2 regions of the Thalassospira sp. Z349TD_5 genome follow, and region 1 is predicted to be linked to the other one. Evidence: riboswitches for the same ligand, from Rfam matches in the RefSeq annotation. Region 1 holds a riboswitch; the other holds the start of a gene.

Region 1 (9,504 bases):
CAGTTCCAGCAACCTCTTTTCCTGACCGTGATGACCATCATTCTTGCGCTGTTTGCTCTCAATATGTGGGGCCTGTTTGAAATTAACGGCTCCGACAATCTGGGCACCGCCGCCAATGACGTGATCAACCAGCAGGAAAAAGGTGGCCGTCACCTCAGCAGCCATTTCATGACCGGCATGTTCGCGACCTTGCTCGCAACGCCCTGTTCTGCCCCGTTCCTTGGAACGGCGGTTGGCTTTGCCTTGGCAGGCAGCAGCTTTGACATCATCTGGATTTTCACGTTGCTGGGCGTTGGCCTTGCCATTCCGTATCTGGCAATCGCCCTTCAGCCAAGACTGGCCCATGCGCTGCCCAAGCCCGGACGCTGGATGAGTGTTGTGAAGGCTGTTCTTGGTCTGGCACTGGTTGGCACCGCAATATGGCTTCTGAGCATTCTGGCGGTTCAAATCGGCCTTGGCGGCGCGATTGCCGTTGGGCTCGGCCTTGTCCTTGGCGCGGTATTTGTCTGGGCGCGCAAACGCAGTCAAAACCTGCGCCCACGATTTGTCTTTACCGCCCTTGCCGTAACCGGTTTTCTGGTCGCCCTGTTTGCGCCGGGCTTCTCGAAACCGCCCGCACCGTCAAGCGTATCCACTGCGGCCACTGGCCCCCTTGATTGGCAGACGTTTGCACCTGAGACCATTCCGGCATTGATTGCAGATGGCAAAACCGTCTTTGTCAACGTTACGGCGGAATGGTGTGTCAGTTGTCAGGTCAATAAGAAACTGGTGCTTGAAACCGCCGAGCTTGCAGAATTTTTTGCCAATGACGACATTATTCTGATGCAAGCTGACTGGACCCGCCCCGATCCGGAAATTGCCGCTTATCTGGCATCCTTTGGACGGTATGGCATCCCGTTTAATGCGGTGTTTGGCCCGAATGCACCCAAGGGGGTTTTGCTGTCTGAATTGCTCAGCCGTGATGCGGTTCTTGATGCCATCAAGGATGCAAGATCGACGGCCGGGCTTGCCAGCAATTAATTTCACCCACATCTGAGCCTAACCGGAACAATTCCAGAATAATCGCGTACAAATAATGACACTTGGTAAAACGGATGCGGATACCATTGAACATCCAGTGATTTTGTAGTTTGCTTCCAAGCCATGCGATCCATGACGTAATCAACGGGATTACGTAACCAAACGGAGATATCCATGACCATTTCAGTCGGCACCGAAGTCCCGGATGTAACCCTGTTCCGCGCAACCAGCGACGGTCCGGAAGCTGTGAATACCAAAGAATTCTTTGCAGGCCGCAAAATCGTTCTTTTCGCTGTTCCGGGTGCTTTCACCCCGACCTGTTCAGCCAAACATCTTCCAGGCTTCATCGCCAAGGCTGACGAAATCAAGGCAAAGGGCGTTGATGAAATCGCCTGCCTCGCATCCAATGATGCATTTGTCATGCAGGAATGGGCCAAAAGCCAGAATGCAGATGGCATCACCATGCTGTCTGACGGCGACCTTGCCTTTGTCGATGCAACCGGTCTTGAGCTTGATCTTACCGGCCGTGGCCTTGGCAAACGCGCCAACCGCTTTGCCATGGTTGTTGAAAACGGCAAGGTCACCCATCTCGCCGTCGAAGAACCCGGCGCATTTGAAGTATCCAGTGCTGAATCCGTGCTGACAAAGCTCTAAGCTGACATCTTGGCTTTTACGCAAAAAACAAAGCTCCGCAGGAACCTGCGGAGCTTTTGTTCGTTAAGAGCCATCAAGCCAAATAGTTAGCGCGGCAGCAAAACCGGAATAGGGTCTTCACGACTGTCGTAATCGCACTCAAAGGTCGGATTGGTGTGCTTTGCAATGAAATGCACCACACCCTCACGGAAGCTGCCTTTGATCGGCGACCAGCTCATGTAAACGCCACCCCGGCCATCGTATTCACGAATGTCGGGATCACGCATCAATTCTGCAAAACTATGGCCAAGATCTTCGGTTGCACCCGCAACCAGCCATGATGGTTTCAAACCGCCATGCCACAAAAGATATACGCCACCGACACCGTTCAGCTTGAGTTCCGCAATGTCGTCAATCATGAACAGACGATAGTATTCACCACGCGGACTCTTGCGCCACTTAATGTCTTGTGCCTTTGGCTGGCGAATACCACCAAGAGACCAAAATCCCATCTTATCCTCCAAGCACGGCAAAACACGTGCAAACGCATGTTACACGCATCCCAACATCGCTTCTCATTCTTATAGGTATGAACCTACCCCAGCATATGTAAACGATTAGTTGACAAAAAACGCCGCATGGGCGGATTGCCACCTTATTTCAAGCCAGATTTCAAAGCCTTCTAGCCTAAATATAGGAAAAACCGCAACATTTAGAACAGCTAATCGAACAATTTGTCGATGTCATCCTGGCTGATACCTTCGCCTTGCAGCTGGGGACCATTAAGAAGCTCGGAGTCTTCCGGCTTCTCTTCGGTGTCGTCCTTGTCTGAAACTGGCAGGTCGGAAAATGCATCCTCCCCCCAGATCGAAATCATGTTGTGAACCCGTTCCTCAACGAATGCGAGGGTACTCACAACCTTGTTGATCCGCTGACCGGTAATGTCCTGAAAGTTACAGGATTCAAATATTTTCGTGACGATAAAGGCAATCTGCTCAACGTGATCGGCGACAAAATCACTCGGCGCCGAATTCTTCAATGTCATTGCCAGATCGTCGATCTGCTCCGCAGACTCAAGGATCGTATGAGTTGCCATCTCCGTATCCTTGACGATAGCGTCAAGCTCGGTCGCGGCACTCATGAACCGGTCATCCTGCGCCTTTGGATGGCGAAGTGACGCAATCTGAACCTTGGCCTTATGGATGTGCTCGTTCATTTCCTCGATCTGGGTCCGGATCAGTTCCAGATCGTCACTATCGGGTTCAGATGCCCCCGGCCGGTTTGAATGGCTGAAGTTACTTGAAACCGGCTCAGGCAACACATCCATTGGCGCATCGTTTGAGGCAACCGGTGCTGCCATGCCGCCTGCGTCCGGGGAGCCTGCCAATTGCCCGCTATTTCCAACAGCATCGCGCAACTGCCCGACTTCCGCACGCAACGCCCGGATTTCATCAAGAACGGCCTGATTGATCCCCGACGTATCCTCAGGGACATGTGATGGTGATGGTGACGGCAATGCTTCACCCGCCCCGATACCACTTTCAAGAGTAGGGTCAAAAAACGAATCCGACCAGTCTTCGCCCCCCCCACCCGAACGTTCTTTTAACCGGCGTTCGGCGGTAAACACTTTTTGTACGCGACGCGACATGATTGAATTCAAACCTCCGGCAATGGGCATTCGCCCTATCGCACTATCCCCAAACTTAACCCACCGGGCTCCGTTCATTACAATTCGAACAAGTATAAGGGTTGAGATTGCGACAAGTCCAATGAGTTTCAAGAACAAGTCCTTGAAAAAGAACACCCCGACCATCTGGCCGGGGTGCTTTTAACTGCCGCTCTGCGTTGTGTATCAAGCCGTTTCCGGCATCCAGCGCAAAACAGGTTTTCTTGCTGCTGCCGTTTCGTCAAGGCGACGACGCGGCGTCAAATACGGCGCATTCTTGAAGAATTCCGCATCTCCGGCCTGTGCTTTGGCCGTCAAAGACAGAACAGCATCACAGAACTGATCAATCGATTCTTTGGTTTCCGTTTCGGTCGGTTCGACCAAAAGTGCACCATGCACCACCAGCGGGAAATACATCGTCATCGGGTGGAAGCCCTCGTCGATGATTGCCTTGGCAAGATCAAGGGTCGAAACCCCGGTATCCTTGAGGAACCCATCGTCAAACAGCGCTTCGTGCATGCAATATCCCGGGTATGCGACGCTGAGCTTGTCTTTCAGACGTGCCAGCAGATAGTTCGCATTAAGAACCGCATCACCAGATGCCTGACGCAGACCATCAGAACCATGGCTTTTCATATAGGCCAGTGCCCGGATGAACATGCCCATCTGACCGTGGAACCCTTTCAGGCGACCAAACGGCTTGGTGCCGTCATTTTCGTCGGCAGTTTCCACCAGACGGAACCCGTCCTCGGTACGCACCACATACGGGATCGGCGCAAACGGTGCGAGTGCATCAGAAAACACAACCGGCCCTGAACCCGGACCACCACCGCCATGCGGGGTCGAGAAAGTTTTATGCAGGTTGATATGCATGGCATCAATGCCAAGATCAGCCGGGCGGACCCGACCAACAATGGCGTTGAAATTCGCACCATCGCAATAGAAATAGCCACCCGCGGCATGGACCAGATCGGCAATCTTGCGCACATCACGCTCAAACAACCCACAGGTATTCGGGTTGGTCAGCATGATGCCGGCCACATCATCACCAAGCTTGGCTTCGAATGCGGCCAGATCAACACGGCCGTCTTCAGTTGCCGGAATGGAATCAACCGTAAAGCCACAGGCCGCAGCCGTTGCCGGGTTGGTACCATGTGCGGATTCGGGCACAAGAACACGACGGCGGTTTTCCCCGCGTGCATCAAGGGCTGCACGAATGGCCATCATGCCACACAGCTCCCCTTGCGCACCGGCTGCCGGGGACATGGCAACCGCAGGCATTCCGGTCAGAACCAGCAACCAATGCGCACATTGGTCAATCAGCTCAAGCGCGCCCTGCACCGTGCTTTCAGGCTGCATCGGGTGCAAATCGGCAAGACCGGGCAGACGGGCAACTTTTTCGTTGATGCGCGGGTTATGCTTCATGGTGCATGACCCCAGCGGGAAGAACCCGGAATCAATCCCGAAATTCTTCTGCGACAATCGGGTAAAGTGACGCACCACTTGCGGTTCTGACAGGCCCGGAAGACCGACATTGCTGTCGCGGTCCAAACCGCCAAGACGCGATTTGGTTCCTTTTGGTTCGGGCAGATCAACGCCGGTACGGCCCGCTTGGCCCTGTTCAAAAATCAGTTTTTCTTCAAGAACAAGTCCACGGTTACCGGTATGAGTTGTGAAGATCATGCCAGCGCCTCCTTCAATGCGTCCGCAAGGGTCGCGATGTCTTCGTCTGTGTTGGTTTCCGTCACCGCCACCAGAAGGTAGTTGTCCAAATCCGAACGGTTCGGATACAGACGCGACAGCGGAACGCCCCCAAGAACGCCCTTATCAACCAGAACCTCAAGCACGTCTGCGGCTGGCTTGCTCAGCTTCACGGTAAACTCGTTAAAGAAGCTGTCATTAACCACCGTAACACCGTCAACCGCATCAAGTGCATCGGCGGCCTTGCAGGCGTTTTCGTGGTTCAGGGTCGCCAAACGGCGATAACCATCTTCACCCAAAAGGCTCATATGCACCGTAAAGGCCAACGAACACAGACCCGCATTGGTACAAATGTTCGATGTCGCCTTTTCACGACGGATATGCTGTTCACGGGTCGAAAGGGTCAGAACAAAACCGCGCTTGCCGTCCTGATCGACCGTTTCACCACACAGACGACCGGGCATCTGACGCACCAGTTTCTGGGTTGTGGCAAACAGACCAACATAAGGACCGCCATAGCTCAGCGCGTTGCCGATCGACTGGCCTTCGCCGCACACGATGTCCGCCCCAAAACTGCCCGGTGATTTGATCGCACCAAAGGCAACCGCCTCGGTAAAGACAACCACCAGAAGCGCACCCTTGGCATGGCATACTTCGGCAAGCTGGGTATGGTCCTGAACCCGTCCGAACACATCGGGGTACTGAACCACAACGCAGGCCGTCTGATCATCAATCAGGTCGTCGAGTTCTTCGACCGTTGCCTGCTGTTCGGGATTGCCATCGCGTCCGGCAACTTCGGTATCACTGAACTGGCAATAGGTTTCCGTCACTTCGCGGTAATGCGGATGCACCCCGCCCGACAGCACGGCCTTTTTGCGACGTGTCGCACGGCATGCCATCAAGACCGCCTCGGCACAGGACGTTGCCCCGTCCCACATTGATGCGTTGGCCACATCCATGCCGGTGATCGAGGCAACCTGTGTCTGGAATTCAAACAGATACTGCAACGTGCCTTGGGCGATTTCAGGCTGATACGGGGTATAGGCCGTCAGAAACTCGCCACGCTGGATCACGTAATCAACAGTCGCCGGCACGTGATGGCGATAGGCACCAGCGCCCAAGAAGCTTGGCACACTCGACGCACCAGTATTCTTGGCCGCCAAAGCCATCATGTCGCGTTCGACCTGCATTTCGCCAAGATGGCTTGGCAGATCAACCGGGGCATCAAGTAACGCACCGTCAGGAACGTCATGATAAAGTTCTTCGACTGACGCTGCCCCGATGGTTTCAAGCATCGACGCGCGGTCAGCGCGGGTTAAGGGAAGATAACGCATGCTTACAGACCTTCAACGAAGTCTTTATAGGCTGCTTCATCCATCAGCTCATCAAGCTGGGACTCATCAGTCAGCGACATTCTGAAAAACCAGCCATCCGTTTCCGGGGCTTCGTTGACCAGTGCCGGATTAACGTCAAGATCTTCGTTAATCTCGACAATCTCGCCATCAAGCGGCGCATAAACGTCACTGGCAGCTTTCACAGATTCAACCACTGCCGCATCGCCATCTTTGGTCAGTTTCTTACCAACTTCCGGCAGTTCGACATAAACAATGTCACCAAGCGACTGTTGCGCATAATCGGTAATCCCGATCGTTGCGATGCCGTCTTCAAGTTCAATCCACTCATGTTCCTGCGAGAATTTCTTAGCCATTTTAATTTGTCCCTGTTGATCGATTGTCTGCCAACGCGGCGATCAGCCGCACATTCAAGAAAGAGTACAGCACTTAGCCGCGGAAATAACGATGCGGTGCGAACGGAAGGTCAACAACCTCTGCCGGGCGGGCCTTGCCGCGCACCATAAGATCGACCTTGGTACCCGGTGCGGCAAATTCAATTGCCACATAGCCCATGGCAATCGGTGCATCGACCGTCGGACCAAATCCGCCACTGGTGATTTCACCGATTTCTTCCCCGTCCGTATTAAGGATCGGGGTATGTTCACGCGCCGGTGCCTTGCCTTCGGGTTTGATGCCAACACGTTTGCGGTCTGCACCATGTTCAAGCTGATCAAGGATGACATCCGCCCCCTTGAACCCGCCTTCGGCGCGGCGGCGTTTGTTAATGATCCAGTTCAGATCACCCTCGACCGGGGTCGTGGTCGTGTCGATATCATTTCCATACAGGCAAAGACCGGCCTCAAGACGGAGCGAATCACGCGCGCCAAGACCAATGGCCTCAACCTCATCTTCGCCCAGAAGCTTGCGCGCAAGTTCTTCGGCGCGATCATTTGGTACGGAAATTTCATAGCCATCTTCGCCGGTATAGCCCGACCGGGTGACAAAGCAGGCAATACCCGCAATATCAAGTTCGGCAAAACTCATGAATTTAAGCTCGGTCACGGCCGGGGCAAAACGCGCCAAAACGCTGGCGGCTTCTGGTCCCTGCAACGCCATAAGCGCCCGGTCATCAATTTCTTCAAGCGACACACCATCGCCAAGGTTGGCGCGCATATGGACAATATCGTCATCCTTGCACGCCGCATTGATCACCAAAAACAGGCTGTCGCCCGCATTGGTAATCATAAGGTCATCAAGGATGGTGCCATCATCATTGGTAAAGGCGGAATAGCGGGTGCGACCGGGTTTAAGGATCGCAATATCACCGGGCACAAGCTTTTCAAGCTCGGCCACGCGGTGTTCACCGGTCAGGCGGACCTGCCCCATGTGCGAAACGTCAAAAAGTCCGGCTTTGGCGCGGGTATGAAGATGTTCGCCTTTCACACCCAGCGGGAATTGAACAGGCATGTCATAGCCCGCAAACGGCACCATTTTGCCGCCAAGCTCTACGTGCAGGTCGTGAAGGGCAGTTTTAAGCAGTTCGGTCTGATCATCGGCCATCAAGGTCTCCGGAACAGTGGTTGCGAAACATAGCCGACCAAAGGCCAACCACATTCCCCCTCTGTCTTGGAGCCTGAAAGAATCACAGCCGATTTAGATCATCGGTCTGCTTACATCTTCGGCGAGGCATACATCATAAGATGCTACCTACTTTCCAGAGTCCCATCTCCCCGCGGTCCGTTTGCCTGAGAGTTTCCGGGGTGGTTGCTCCTTCGGCGTCCGCGCAATCCGTTATGGACCGTGGCACTCTCCCACGGGGATCACTTGGGTATGCGTTCTTATACGGATTTCATCCCAAACCGACCAGCCCCTAATTTCGGGCAATCACGGACGGAGGTTTTCAACCCTGATCGGTTATTCTGACCCGAAACGACGGTTATAGTCGAGCTGATCTGAACTGAGCTGGAAGCCCAGGTAAATTTCATATTCCGGCCCGGCCCACACATCAGAAAGCGGCACCGTCAGGGTGACCTGCTCGTCGCGATAGCGCGCAAGATTAAGGTTTTGCGGGAACGGCATGTTCACATCAAAAACCGACTTTTCAACAAAATTTCCGTCCGGATCGCGCAAGGCAACGAAATACTGGAATGTTGCGCCACGGCTCTGGGCTGCGGGTCCAAGTTCGGCGGTGATGATCGGGCTGATGATCACATCAAGCGTCTTGTCATCAAGGTCATAGCCGCAATCGCCCAGATACCCGTTAAACTCGGCTTCGAACATGACATCGGTCAAATCCTTGCCTGCACCATTAAACTGGGTCAGCTTTGCCGTATCCTTTGGCAAATAGGCCGACGGGCATGCCGGTACCGGGACTTCTTCGAACGGATTACTCCCGCACGCGGCCAAAAGCCCCGCAAGCGAGACCATTCCAAATGCACATGTACGTCGCAATCCGTTACCGATCGTCATCCAAGCCTCTATTATACCGTCTGTTTTATGACCATACCCGGTTTCGGGCGGCCCGCGCGCAGTCTATTCTTTCGCCGTGCCGCACACAACCCGCTTCAAACACAGGTTAACAAACAAAACAGGAAACCCATACGTCAAAAGCAATACTCTAAACGTTGCTCAGACATTGCACCGCAAGATCAGGCGGGTTATGTAACGAGAACGTTTAAACAACTGTGCTGAGCGTACCAGCACACATGGAAACTCGGACAGTATCATGTCAGACAAAGCCGAACTTCGGATCGTTCTTGCCAACCCGCGCGGATTTTGTGCCGGGGTTGATCGCGCGATTGAGATTGTGGAAAAGGCGCTCGTAAAATATGGCGCGCCTGTCTATGTCCGACATGAAATCGTTCACAATAAATTCGTCGTTGATCGCCTGCGCGACATGGGCGCTGTTTTCGTTGATGAACTTGATGCGGTTCCTGACGGTGTTCCCGTCATCTTTTCGGCGCACGGCGTTCCCAAATCGGTTCCCGAAGCCGCCGAAAGCCGCAAACTGGAATATCTCGATGCAACCTGTCCGCTGGTGTCCAAAGTCCACCGTGGCGCTGAACGCCATCATGCCGACGGCAAACATATTCTTTTGATCGGTCACGCAGGCCACCCGGAAGTCATCGGCACCATGGGTCAATTGCCACC
Region 2 (9,504 bases), 1.2 Mb from region 1:
GTGCGGCGTGCAACCGAAATGGCTTCGGATTGCAGGGCTTGTTCTTCGGTCCACAACTCACGCGATTTACGCGACAGGAATTCTTCCTGTTTTTGCTGTTCGGAAAGCTGATTTTCAAGCTGATCAAGTTTACGATCAACCTTTTGCAGCGATTGGGCAAAAGAAGGCGCTGCCCCGCCTGCAACCAGAACTGCAAAAGCAGCCAGCGCAGGCAGGGACATCTTTGAAGCTGTCTTAGCTCGCAAGAAGCGCATCATGTCCTTTCAGACCCTTAAGCAAGGGCGTGCCGGTCATCTCATCAGGTTGGGCAACACCAAGCAGTTGCAGCAATGTCGGTGCGACATCGGCAAGACGCCCATTTTCAAGCGTTACCCCTTCTGGACCGTTAACAAGAATGGTCGGCACCAGATTAAGCGTATGGGCGGTGTGTGGTTCGCCGGTTTCCGGGTTGACCATGACTTCGCAATTGCCGTGGTCGGCGGTCACAAACGCAACCCCGCCAACCGATTTGATCGCGTCAATTACTTGCCCAAGGCAGGTGTCGACCGCTTCGGCGGCTTTCATCGCGGCGCTCAGAATGCCGCTATGGCCAACCATATCGGGATTGGCGAAATTGAGGATAATCGCGTCATAGGTTTCTGCCTTGATTGCGGCAACCAGTTTTTCGGTTACTTCCGGGGCGGACATTTCAGGTTGGAGGTCATAGGTTGCGACCTTAGGCGATGCCACCAGAATGCGGTCTTCGCCCTCAAATACCTGTTCTTCACCGCCGTTAAAGAAGAACGATACATGCGGATATTTTTCGGTTTCCGCAATGCGGAGCTGTTTGAGCCCCGCCTTGGAAACGACTTCGCCAAAGATATTTGGCAGAACCTGTGGCGGGTAAATCGCATCCATATAGGCCGCATGGGCCGATGAATATTCGACCATACCCGCGGCAACGGCGAAGTTGACCGGCGTGCCACGATCAAACCCGTCAAATTCCGGCGCACAGAGGGCGGCCAGAATTTCACGCGCGCGGTCCGCACGGAAATTGGTCATCAACAGACCATCACCATCCTTGATTCCGTCAAAATCACCAATCACAGTCGGCAGGACAAACTCATCGGTGGTGTCGGCGTCATATGCGGCCTTAATCGCAGCTTCGGCACTTTGCGCGGTGTGGCCATCTGCGTAATTTTTGCCCTGCACCATTGCAAAATAGGCCTGACTGACACGTTCCCAGCGATTGTCACGGTCCATCGCGTAATAGCGACCGGTCACCGTGGCAATTTCAACATTGGCATCGCCAAGAAGGGCGCGGAATTTCTCAAGGAACTTGGCGGCACTTTTAGGTGCGGTATCGCGCCCATCAAGATATGCATGGATTTTGACTGGAATCCCAGCCCTCGCAATAATCTTTGCCAAGGCCGCCATATGGACCTGATGGGAATGAACCCCACCGTCCGACAGGAGACCTGCGATGTGGCAAACGCCTTTGCTGTCGGTCAGTTTGGCGATGACTTTTTTGACCGCATCGGTGTTGGCGATGGAACCGGTTTTGACGGCTTCGTCAATTTTGGGCAACTCCTGCATGACAACACGACCAGCCCCCAGGTTCATGTGACCGACTTCCGAATTGCCCATCTGACCCTCGGGCAGGCCAACATCCAGACCACAGGCCTTTAAAAAACCGGTTGGATAGGTAGCATAAAGTTCATCCCAGACAGGCGTGTTGGCCAAGGCAACAGCGTTGTCCTTGGTTTCTTCACGATATCCCCAGCCGTCCAGAATGCACAGCACCACAGGACGCGGGCGCTTTACGGAATTCAACTCAGTCACGTTCATAAACCCCACAGATAAGAATACTGATACAGATAAAGGCTGAATTTCCTGTAAATATGGTGACTTACAGGATGGTTCGCCAGAAATCCTGTTGTGCGCACTGGGTGGGACAGCCGTCAATCACATCAGGAAAATGTTCGATAGCGGCAATTTAGCATGAAACCCCTGTGATAGCAGCCACCCGACAGGTGAATTTTTTGCAGGTGCAAAGCTGCTTTTTGACAGGGGGGCATGGCGCGGATACTCTTGCCGACAACGGTGATCCTCAGAGGTGACATTTATGGCATCTCGTACCGTGACGGGAGAGTTCGACCATTGCGGTGGTCGGCGCCGAAGGAGCAATAGCCCCAAAAAACTCTCAGGCAGATGGACCGTCGCGGATTGAGGCTCTGGAGAGAGAAAAAGAAAGTCGCATCTATCATATCAGGGCGATGTTCGGATTCCACCGAAGGATGAAATCCGGTTGGCAGAAACATTGTTTTTGCAAGCAGGGGTACAATCTCAGGTCAAGGGACAGAGGGGGCGAGACACCGGTTCGCAAACGGCGCGACTTTTCGCGCGTTCAAGAGCCGTGAAGGAGGCCCTTTATGACCAATGTTCCCGCCACCGATCCCTCTTCGGGATCGCAAGGCAGATCATCACATGACGTAAACCTGTCTGTTGTTGATCTTTATACCATTGGGATCGGACCATCGAGTTCGCATACGGTTGGCCCGATGCGTGCGGGGTACCGGTTTTGTCTTGAGCTTGAAGCACGCAATCTTTTGGCCAAGACAGGCAGTGTGATTGTCGATTTGTATGGGTCACTTGCCCTGACCGGCAAAGGTCATGCGACAGATACGGCGGTGATTATGGGGCTTTGCGGGCAGCGGCCGCGCAGCATCGATCCCGACCAAATTCCCCCAACCATTGCCGCGATTGACGCCAATAAGCAGCTTTCACTGTATGGGCAGCATGCGGTGGCGTTTAACCGCGATACCAATCTGGTTTTTCATTTTGCCGAGACCCTGCCGCAACATCCCAACGGCATGCGCATTACCGCCTTTGACGGTGATGGGGTTAAAATCCACGCACAGGAATATTTTTCGGTCGGTGGTGGGTTTATTGTGTCTGGCGATGATCGCGGGGCGGAATATTCTGGCGATAACATTACCCTGCCATTCCCGTTTTCATCAGCCGATGAGCTGATGGCGATCTGTAAGCGTGAAGGAAAGTCGATTTCCGACATCATGATGGCCAACGAGCAAAGCTGGCGGGTCGCTGAGGAAACCATTGAATTTCTTGATCGAGTGCACGGCGCGATGATGGCCTGCATTGATCGGGGCTGCAAAACCGATGGTATCTTGCCCGGTGGATTAAAAGTCAAACGCCGGGCCAGCAAGCTTTATCATGAATTGACCGACAAACCCGAAGCGGGCCTTCGCGATCCGCTGACCGTGATCGACTGGGTTAATCTTTATGCGCTGGCGGTGAACGAAGAAAATGCTGCGGGTGGGCGGGTTGTGACCGCACCGACCAACGGGGCAGCCGGGGTTATTCCGGCGGTGCTGCGCTATTACGAACGGTTCGGGGCCAATGCCAGCCAGATTAAAATTCGTGAGTTTCTTCTGACGGCAGCGGCGATTGGATCAATCTATAAAAAACGTGCATCGATTTCGGCTGCTGAGGTTGGCTGCCAGGGTGAGGTCGGGGTTGCCTGTTCAATGGCGGCCGGGGCTTTGTGTGCGGTCATGGGCGGAACGCCAGAACAAGTTGAGAATGCCGCCGAAATTGGTATGGAGCATAATCTTGGTCTGACCTGCGACCCGATTGGCGGGCTTGTGCAGGTGCCCTGCATCGAACGCAATACCATGGGGGCGGTTAAGGCGATCAATGCAGCCCGGCTGGCGCTGCGCGGTGATGGGCAGCACACAGTGTCACTTGATAAGGTGATCGAAACCATGCGCCAGACGGGACTCGACATGCAAAGTAAGTACAAGGAAACCAGCCAGGGCGGCCTTGCGGTTAATGTGAACGTTGTTGAGTGCTAAAAGCTGTTCGGAAGAATAGGGTGTCAAATCAATGCCTTCGGATGTGATGTTCGGAGGCATTGATGTGTCCGGCCTCTTTGTTGCCATCGTTGGTTGGCAATCTGCTATGCTTGATTGAGGGAAAAGGGGCAAAGACCCCACCAAAGGTTGGATATAAACACATGAGCAAAAAGCTGTTCCGCATTTACATTGCGGTCAGTCTGGATGGCTTTATCGCGCGTGCCAATGGTGCGGTCAACTGGCTGGATCAATATGATCCGGCCGAATTCGATTTTGATAGCTTTCTGGACACCGTCGGGACCTTGATTATTGGCCGGAAGACCTTTGATCAGGTCATGCAATTTGGCGACTGGCCGTATGAGGACTGTCGCACCATCGTTTTGACATCCCGTGAATTGCCAAAAGACCGGCCCGTCAATACAGAGGCCTATGGTGGCAGTATCATCGAACTGGTTGATCAGTTGCGGAGCAACCGGGCTGATGATGGTGACATCTGGATCGTTGGTGGGGGATCTGTGGTGACACAGTTCCTGTTTGGTGGTTTTGCTGACCAGCTTGATATTTTTACGGTTCCCGAAGTTCTCGGACAGGGGATTTCGTTGTTCGGTCAGGATGCAGGTGGGATTAAGCCGAAATTGCTGGCCACCGAGCGCTATAATTCAGGGGTTGTCCGTTCCCAATACGGATTGCATTAAAAAACGAGAAATCGCGCCGGAGCCAAGCCGTTCTGGTGCGATTCCTGTTTTATGATCTTTGCTCAGGCGTGCCTGTTTCATCACCCGCCGCAGTTTTCTTTTCGCGAGTGTAATGAACGAAGTTTAAGCCGCCGGGGTAGATTATTCGCGGTGGTAGGGATGGTTGGTCTGGATGGCGTGGGCGCGGAAAAGCTGTTCGGCGATCAGGGCGCGTACCAGCATATGAGGCCATGTGGCCTTACCTAGCGACCAAAGCGTATTGGCGCGCGATTTCAAGGCGGGCCCGTGCCCGTCTGCTCCGCCAATCACGAATGCGATATTGCCGGCATATTGGTCAATCCAGCCTTCAAGTTTTTGGGAAAACTCGATCGATCCATATTCCTTGCCGCGTTCATCAAGGGCGACAACGAACGCGTTGTCAGGGATGAGGCCCAGCAGAAGTTCTGCTTCACGGTCTTTAAGCTGATTGGGGGGAAGTTTTTTCTTTTCTTCGACTTCGCGGACAACGAATGGCCAGCGAAGGCGCGCGGCATAATGGTCAAACAGGTCTTTTTCCGGGCCGGATTTCATGCGGCCCACAGCAGCAAGAGTAATTTGCATACGTTTTATCCAGACCTTTGACCGGGCCGTTATCTTGAGTGTCGTCTTGACAACATCGCGCAGTATGAAGCCGATACTGCGTGCAACCGCCTGATTGCACGCAGGCCAGCGACATGCCCAAACAAAGGGTGCTGACTGTTAATACAGTCGCGCGGCCTGCTGTTTGAGTGCCGGATTTTCAACGCCCCACATCTCTTCGATGTTGTAGAACGCACGTACTTCCGAGCGGAACAGATGAACAATGACGTCGCCGGTATCAACCAGCACCCAGTCACCCTGTTCTTTGCCTTCGGCGGCAGCGCGGCCTTGTCCAGCGGCTTTGATGGCTTCGACAATATGTTCGGCCATGGAAGCTACACGACGTGACGATGAACCGGTTGCAATGATCATGTGATCTGCAATCGACGTCTTGTCGGTCAGTTCGATGGTGACAATGTCTTCGGCCTTGTCTTCTGCGAGAGTACTCTGGATCAGCGAAAGCATTTCGCTCGGGTTCAGAGTTGTTTTTGCGGTACCTATGGTCGCCACCTTAATTTTCCGCGGGATGCCCCGGCATGTCGCCGACAGCAAAATTCACCGCGTTGCTTACACCTGCCATCTGCCTTCGGCGCGAATTGCGGTCGAAGATGCCGGATGGCGCTTGATTGGCAGGTATACCCAGGCCGGAACATTTAGATCGGCCAGCAAACCCGCCTTGTCCATCGGGATGCGCCAACGTTCCATACGGCGCGCAGCGGTCCCGGACAATGCCTTGTTAGAATACCCTTCACGGTCGATAACCGCAATGGGAGCATGCAAAATCAACCTGTTCCACCATTTCCATTTATGGAACTGGGCCAGATTGTCTGCTCCCATCAGCCAAACAAATCGTGTTTGGGTAAAACGACGTTGCAAGGCTGCAAGAGTATCCGCCGTATAACGGGTTCCGAGTTCGGTTTCAATTGCAGAAACCACAATGCGGGGATGCTTTGCCATCATTCGTGCAGAATCAAAGCGATCTGCGAGGTCAGCCATGCCATCGCGCGACTTCAGCGGGTTCTGCGGTGACACAAGCCACCATACCGCGTCAAGTTGCAGGCGCTTTAATGCCTCAAGCGAGATATGCAGGTGCCCTTCGTGGGCGGGATTAAACGACCCGCCCAGCAAGCCGACCCGTGGTGGGGCCAAATGTGATCTTGGTGCAGCAGCAATCATGGGCGCGTTTGGCCTGTGCCGCGCACGATGTATTTATAGCTGGTTAGCTGTTCGACTCCGACCGGGCCGCGTGCATGCAGCTTACCCGTGGAAATGCCAATTTCCGCCCCCATACCAAATTCACCACCATCGGCGAACTGGGTTGATGCATTGACGATCACAATCCCCGAATCAACTCCGTTCATGAATGTCGTGGTGGCGGCTGCATTTTCGGCAATGATCGCATCAGTGTGGTGAGAGCCGTACGTATTGATGTGATTAACTGCATCCGTAACGCCGTTGACGACTTTGATCGAAACAATTGCATCAAGATATTCGGTCACCCAATCCTCGTTCGTTGCCGGTTTGATATGGCCGTCAATTGATTGCGCGATGTCATCGCCGCGCAACTCGCACCCCTTGGCGACAAGGGCTTCGGCAATGCGCGGCAGAAGGCGACCGGCAACAGAACTGTCGATCAGGATGGTTTCGGTTGAGCCACATACACCGACACGACGCATCTTGGCATTGACGACAATGTCAACTGCCTTTTGCGGATTGGCACTGGCATGGACATAGGTATGGCACAGCCCTTCGAGGTGTTTAAACAGCGGAATGCGGCTTTCATCGGTGATGCGCGCAATCAGGGATTTGCCCCCACGCGGTACAATCACATCGATATAATCGGAAAGTTTCAGCATCTCGCCCACAGCGGCGCGATCTGTCGTCGGGATCATCTGGATGGCATTGTCGGGCAGGCCCGCTTTGGCAATGCCTTCAGCCATGCAGTCAAAAATTGCGCGTGACGAATAAAAACTTTCTGACCCGCCGCGCAAGATCGCAGCATTGCCAGATTTGATGCACATCGCACTGGCGTCGGCGGTGACGTTCGGGCGGCTTTCATAAATGATGCCAATGACGCCAAGCGGGACCGAAACGCGCGCGATATCAAGCCCGTTATGTTCCGGACTCCAGCGTGCCAGTTCACGACCGATCGGGTCGGGGAGTTCTGCAACGGCCTCGATACCTGCTGCCATGCCTTCGATCCGGGCCGGATCAAGGGCCAAACGATCCAGAAGGGCGTCGGTTAGTCCCTTTGCGCGACCGGCTTCCATATCCTTGGCATTGGCGGCAAGGATCGCATCTGCATTGTCGCGCAGCTTGGCAGCCGCGGCTTTAAGGGCAGAGATTTTTGGTTCTGACGGGACCTGTGCAAGTTCCAGCGCTGCTTTGCGTGCTTTGATGCCCATATCGCGCATCAGTGCTGCGATATCCTGGTTTTTGATACTGGCAAGAGCCGTCATGGTCCTGTTTCCGTTCCTTTAAGCGTGTGCGTCTTCGATCCGTATGATGGATCGTTCTTTTTGTGATTTTATCAACAAATTGACAAAATAGACCGCAAACCGTTTATCCGCAATGATCTTGGGATCAAAATACTTATCCGTGATCGAGCCTGCGACGGTTCTCCTCAGAACAGTGCGGTTTGCTCCGACGGGGTCAAGTCAACTTAAGCTTGCCAAACCGGGTGTGCCGTTCCATTTGTTGATGACAGAATGAAAAGGCACACCGTCAGAGCATACCGCAATGCCACCGGTGACCGTTTGGGGATAAGATTTTGAAAAATATGGGTTCCGGCCAGTCAACTGCGCGCGCAGAGCTTGGCGTTGTTAAGAACTTTTTGCCGTATTTGTGGCCACGCGGAGAGTTTGAGCTTCGCGCGCGTGTCGTCATTGCCCTGTTGTTTCTCGTCGGGGCAAAGGTCGCCAATGTCTATATGCCGGTGCTGTATAAATATGCCGTCGATGCGTTGGGCGGGGCAGGACAGAAAACCGGCCAGGCCGCGTCTGGTGGGACAGATACCACATCATTGATTGTTGTCCCCGTTGCCCTGATTGTCGGGTACGGGATGGTGCGCATTCTGGTGTCGGCCTTTGGCGAATTACGTGATGCGGTTTTTGCCAAAGTGGCACAGCGTGCCATTCGCACATCTGCCCTTGGTGTCTTTGAACATCTTCACGGGCTTTCGTTGCGGTTCCATCTGGATCGACAGATGGGCGGGCTTTCGCGCGCGATTGAACGCGGGGTCAAGGGGATTGAATTCCTGTTGTCCTTCATGCTGTTCAATATTTTGCCGACCCTGCTTGAGATTTTCATGGTCTCGGCAATTCTTTGGGCGCTGTATGATTTCTGGTTTGCGCTGATCACGTTTGTCACCATCGTGATTTATATCGCCTTTACCCTGATCGTCACCGAATGGCGGATGAAGTTCCGCCGTGAAATGAACTTGCGTGATGACGAGGCCAACACCAAGGCCATCGACAGCCTGATCAATTACGAGACAGTCAAATATTTCAACAACGAACCCCACGAAGCAAGGCGCTATGACGCGGCACTGCGCGGCTATGAAACGGCTGCGGTTTTGTCTCAGGTGTCGCTTTCAAAACTCAATATCGGGCAGGGTGCGATCATTGCCGTTGGGTTGGTTCTGAACATGCTTTTGGCGGCCAAGGGCGTTCAGGACGGCAACATGACGGTTGGTGACTTTGTGCTGGTTAATACCTACCTGTTGCAGCTTTATATGCCGCTTAACTTCCTTGGGTTTGTCTATCGTCAGATCAAACAGTCTTTGACTGACATGGAACGGATGTTTTCGTTGCTCGACGTCGATAAGGAAGTTGAAGACAAGGCGGGATCGGCTGAACTGGCATGCAGCGATGCGGCCATTCGTTTTGAGGATGTAAAGTTTTCCTATAACCCGGACCGCGAGATCCTAAAGGGTGTCAGTTTTGAGGTGCCAGCGGGCAAGACAGTTGCGGTTGTCGGGCCAAGTGGGGCGGGTAAATCGACGCTGACACGGCTGATGTTCAGATTCTATGACGTGTCGGCAGGACGGATCACCATCGACGGGCAGGATATCCGCGATGTGACGCAAAATTCGCTGCGTCGGGAAATCGGGATCGTGCCGCAGGACACCGTTCTGTTTAACGATACGATTGCCTATAATATCTCATACGGGCGTCCGGGGGCTGAACAGTCCGAAATCGAAGATGTCACCAAACTTGCCAGCATCGATGGCTTTATCGAAGGTCTGCCCGAAGGGTTCAAAACCAAGGTCGGAGAACGTGGTCTTAAACTGTCGGGGGGTGAAAAACAGCGGGTGTCGATTGCACGTATGTTGTTGA

Evidence for each region. A riboswitch is a leader RNA that binds a small molecule or an ion and turns the genes downstream of it on or off. The one in region 1 is predicted to bind glycine.
Region 2: another riboswitch for glycine. It lies ahead of AC0VXT_RS02010 (L-serine ammonia-lyase); the one in region 1 lies ahead of gcvT (glycine cleavage system aminomethyltransferase GcvT).

The regions. Positions count from the first base shown of each region.
Region 1 is NZ_CM149654.1:3,805,865-3,815,368, forward strand. It holds gene AC0VXT_RS17555 (protein-disulfide reductase DsbD family protein) at 1-1,020, shown strand, start outside; gene AC0VXT_RS17560 (peroxiredoxin) at 1,195-1,674, shown strand; gene AC0VXT_RS17565 (hypothetical protein) at 1,761-2,165, opposite strand; gene AC0VXT_RS17570 (protein phosphatase CheZ) at 2,375-3,301, opposite strand; gene gcvPB (aminomethyl-transferring glycine dehydrogenase subunit GcvPB) at 3,506-5,002, opposite strand; gene gcvPA (aminomethyl-transferring glycine dehydrogenase subunit GcvPA) at 4,999-6,354, opposite strand; gene gcvH (glycine cleavage system protein GcvH) at 6,357-6,728, opposite strand; gene gcvT (glycine cleavage system aminomethyltransferase GcvT) at 6,802-7,914, opposite strand; glycine riboswitch at 7,974-8,074, opposite strand; glycine riboswitch at 8,078-8,178, opposite strand; gene AC0VXT_RS17595 (hypothetical protein) at 8,269-8,823, opposite strand; gene ispH (4-hydroxy-3-methylbut-2-enyl diphosphate reductase) at 9,080-9,504, shown strand, end outside.
Region 2 is NZ_CM149654.1:431,377-440,880, forward strand. It holds gene AC0VXT_RS02000 (murein hydrolase activator EnvC family protein) at 1-221, opposite strand, end outside; gene gpmI (2,3-bisphosphoglycerate-independent phosphoglycerate mutase) at 235-1,827, opposite strand; glycine riboswitch at 2,114-2,208, shown strand; gene AC0VXT_RS02010 (L-serine ammonia-lyase) at 2,412-3,854, shown strand; gene AC0VXT_RS02015 (dihydrofolate reductase family protein) at 4,016-4,549, shown strand; gene rlmH (23S rRNA (pseudouridine(1915)-N(3))-methyltransferase RlmH) at 4,691-5,149, opposite strand; gene rsfS (ribosome silencing factor) at 5,288-5,677, opposite strand; gene AC0VXT_RS02030 (nicotinate-nucleotide adenylyltransferase) at 5,735-6,343, opposite strand; gene AC0VXT_RS02035 (glutamate-5-semialdehyde dehydrogenase) at 6,340-7,626, opposite strand; gene AC0VXT_RS02040 (ABCB family ABC transporter ATP-binding protein/permease) at 7,947-9,504, shown strand, end outside.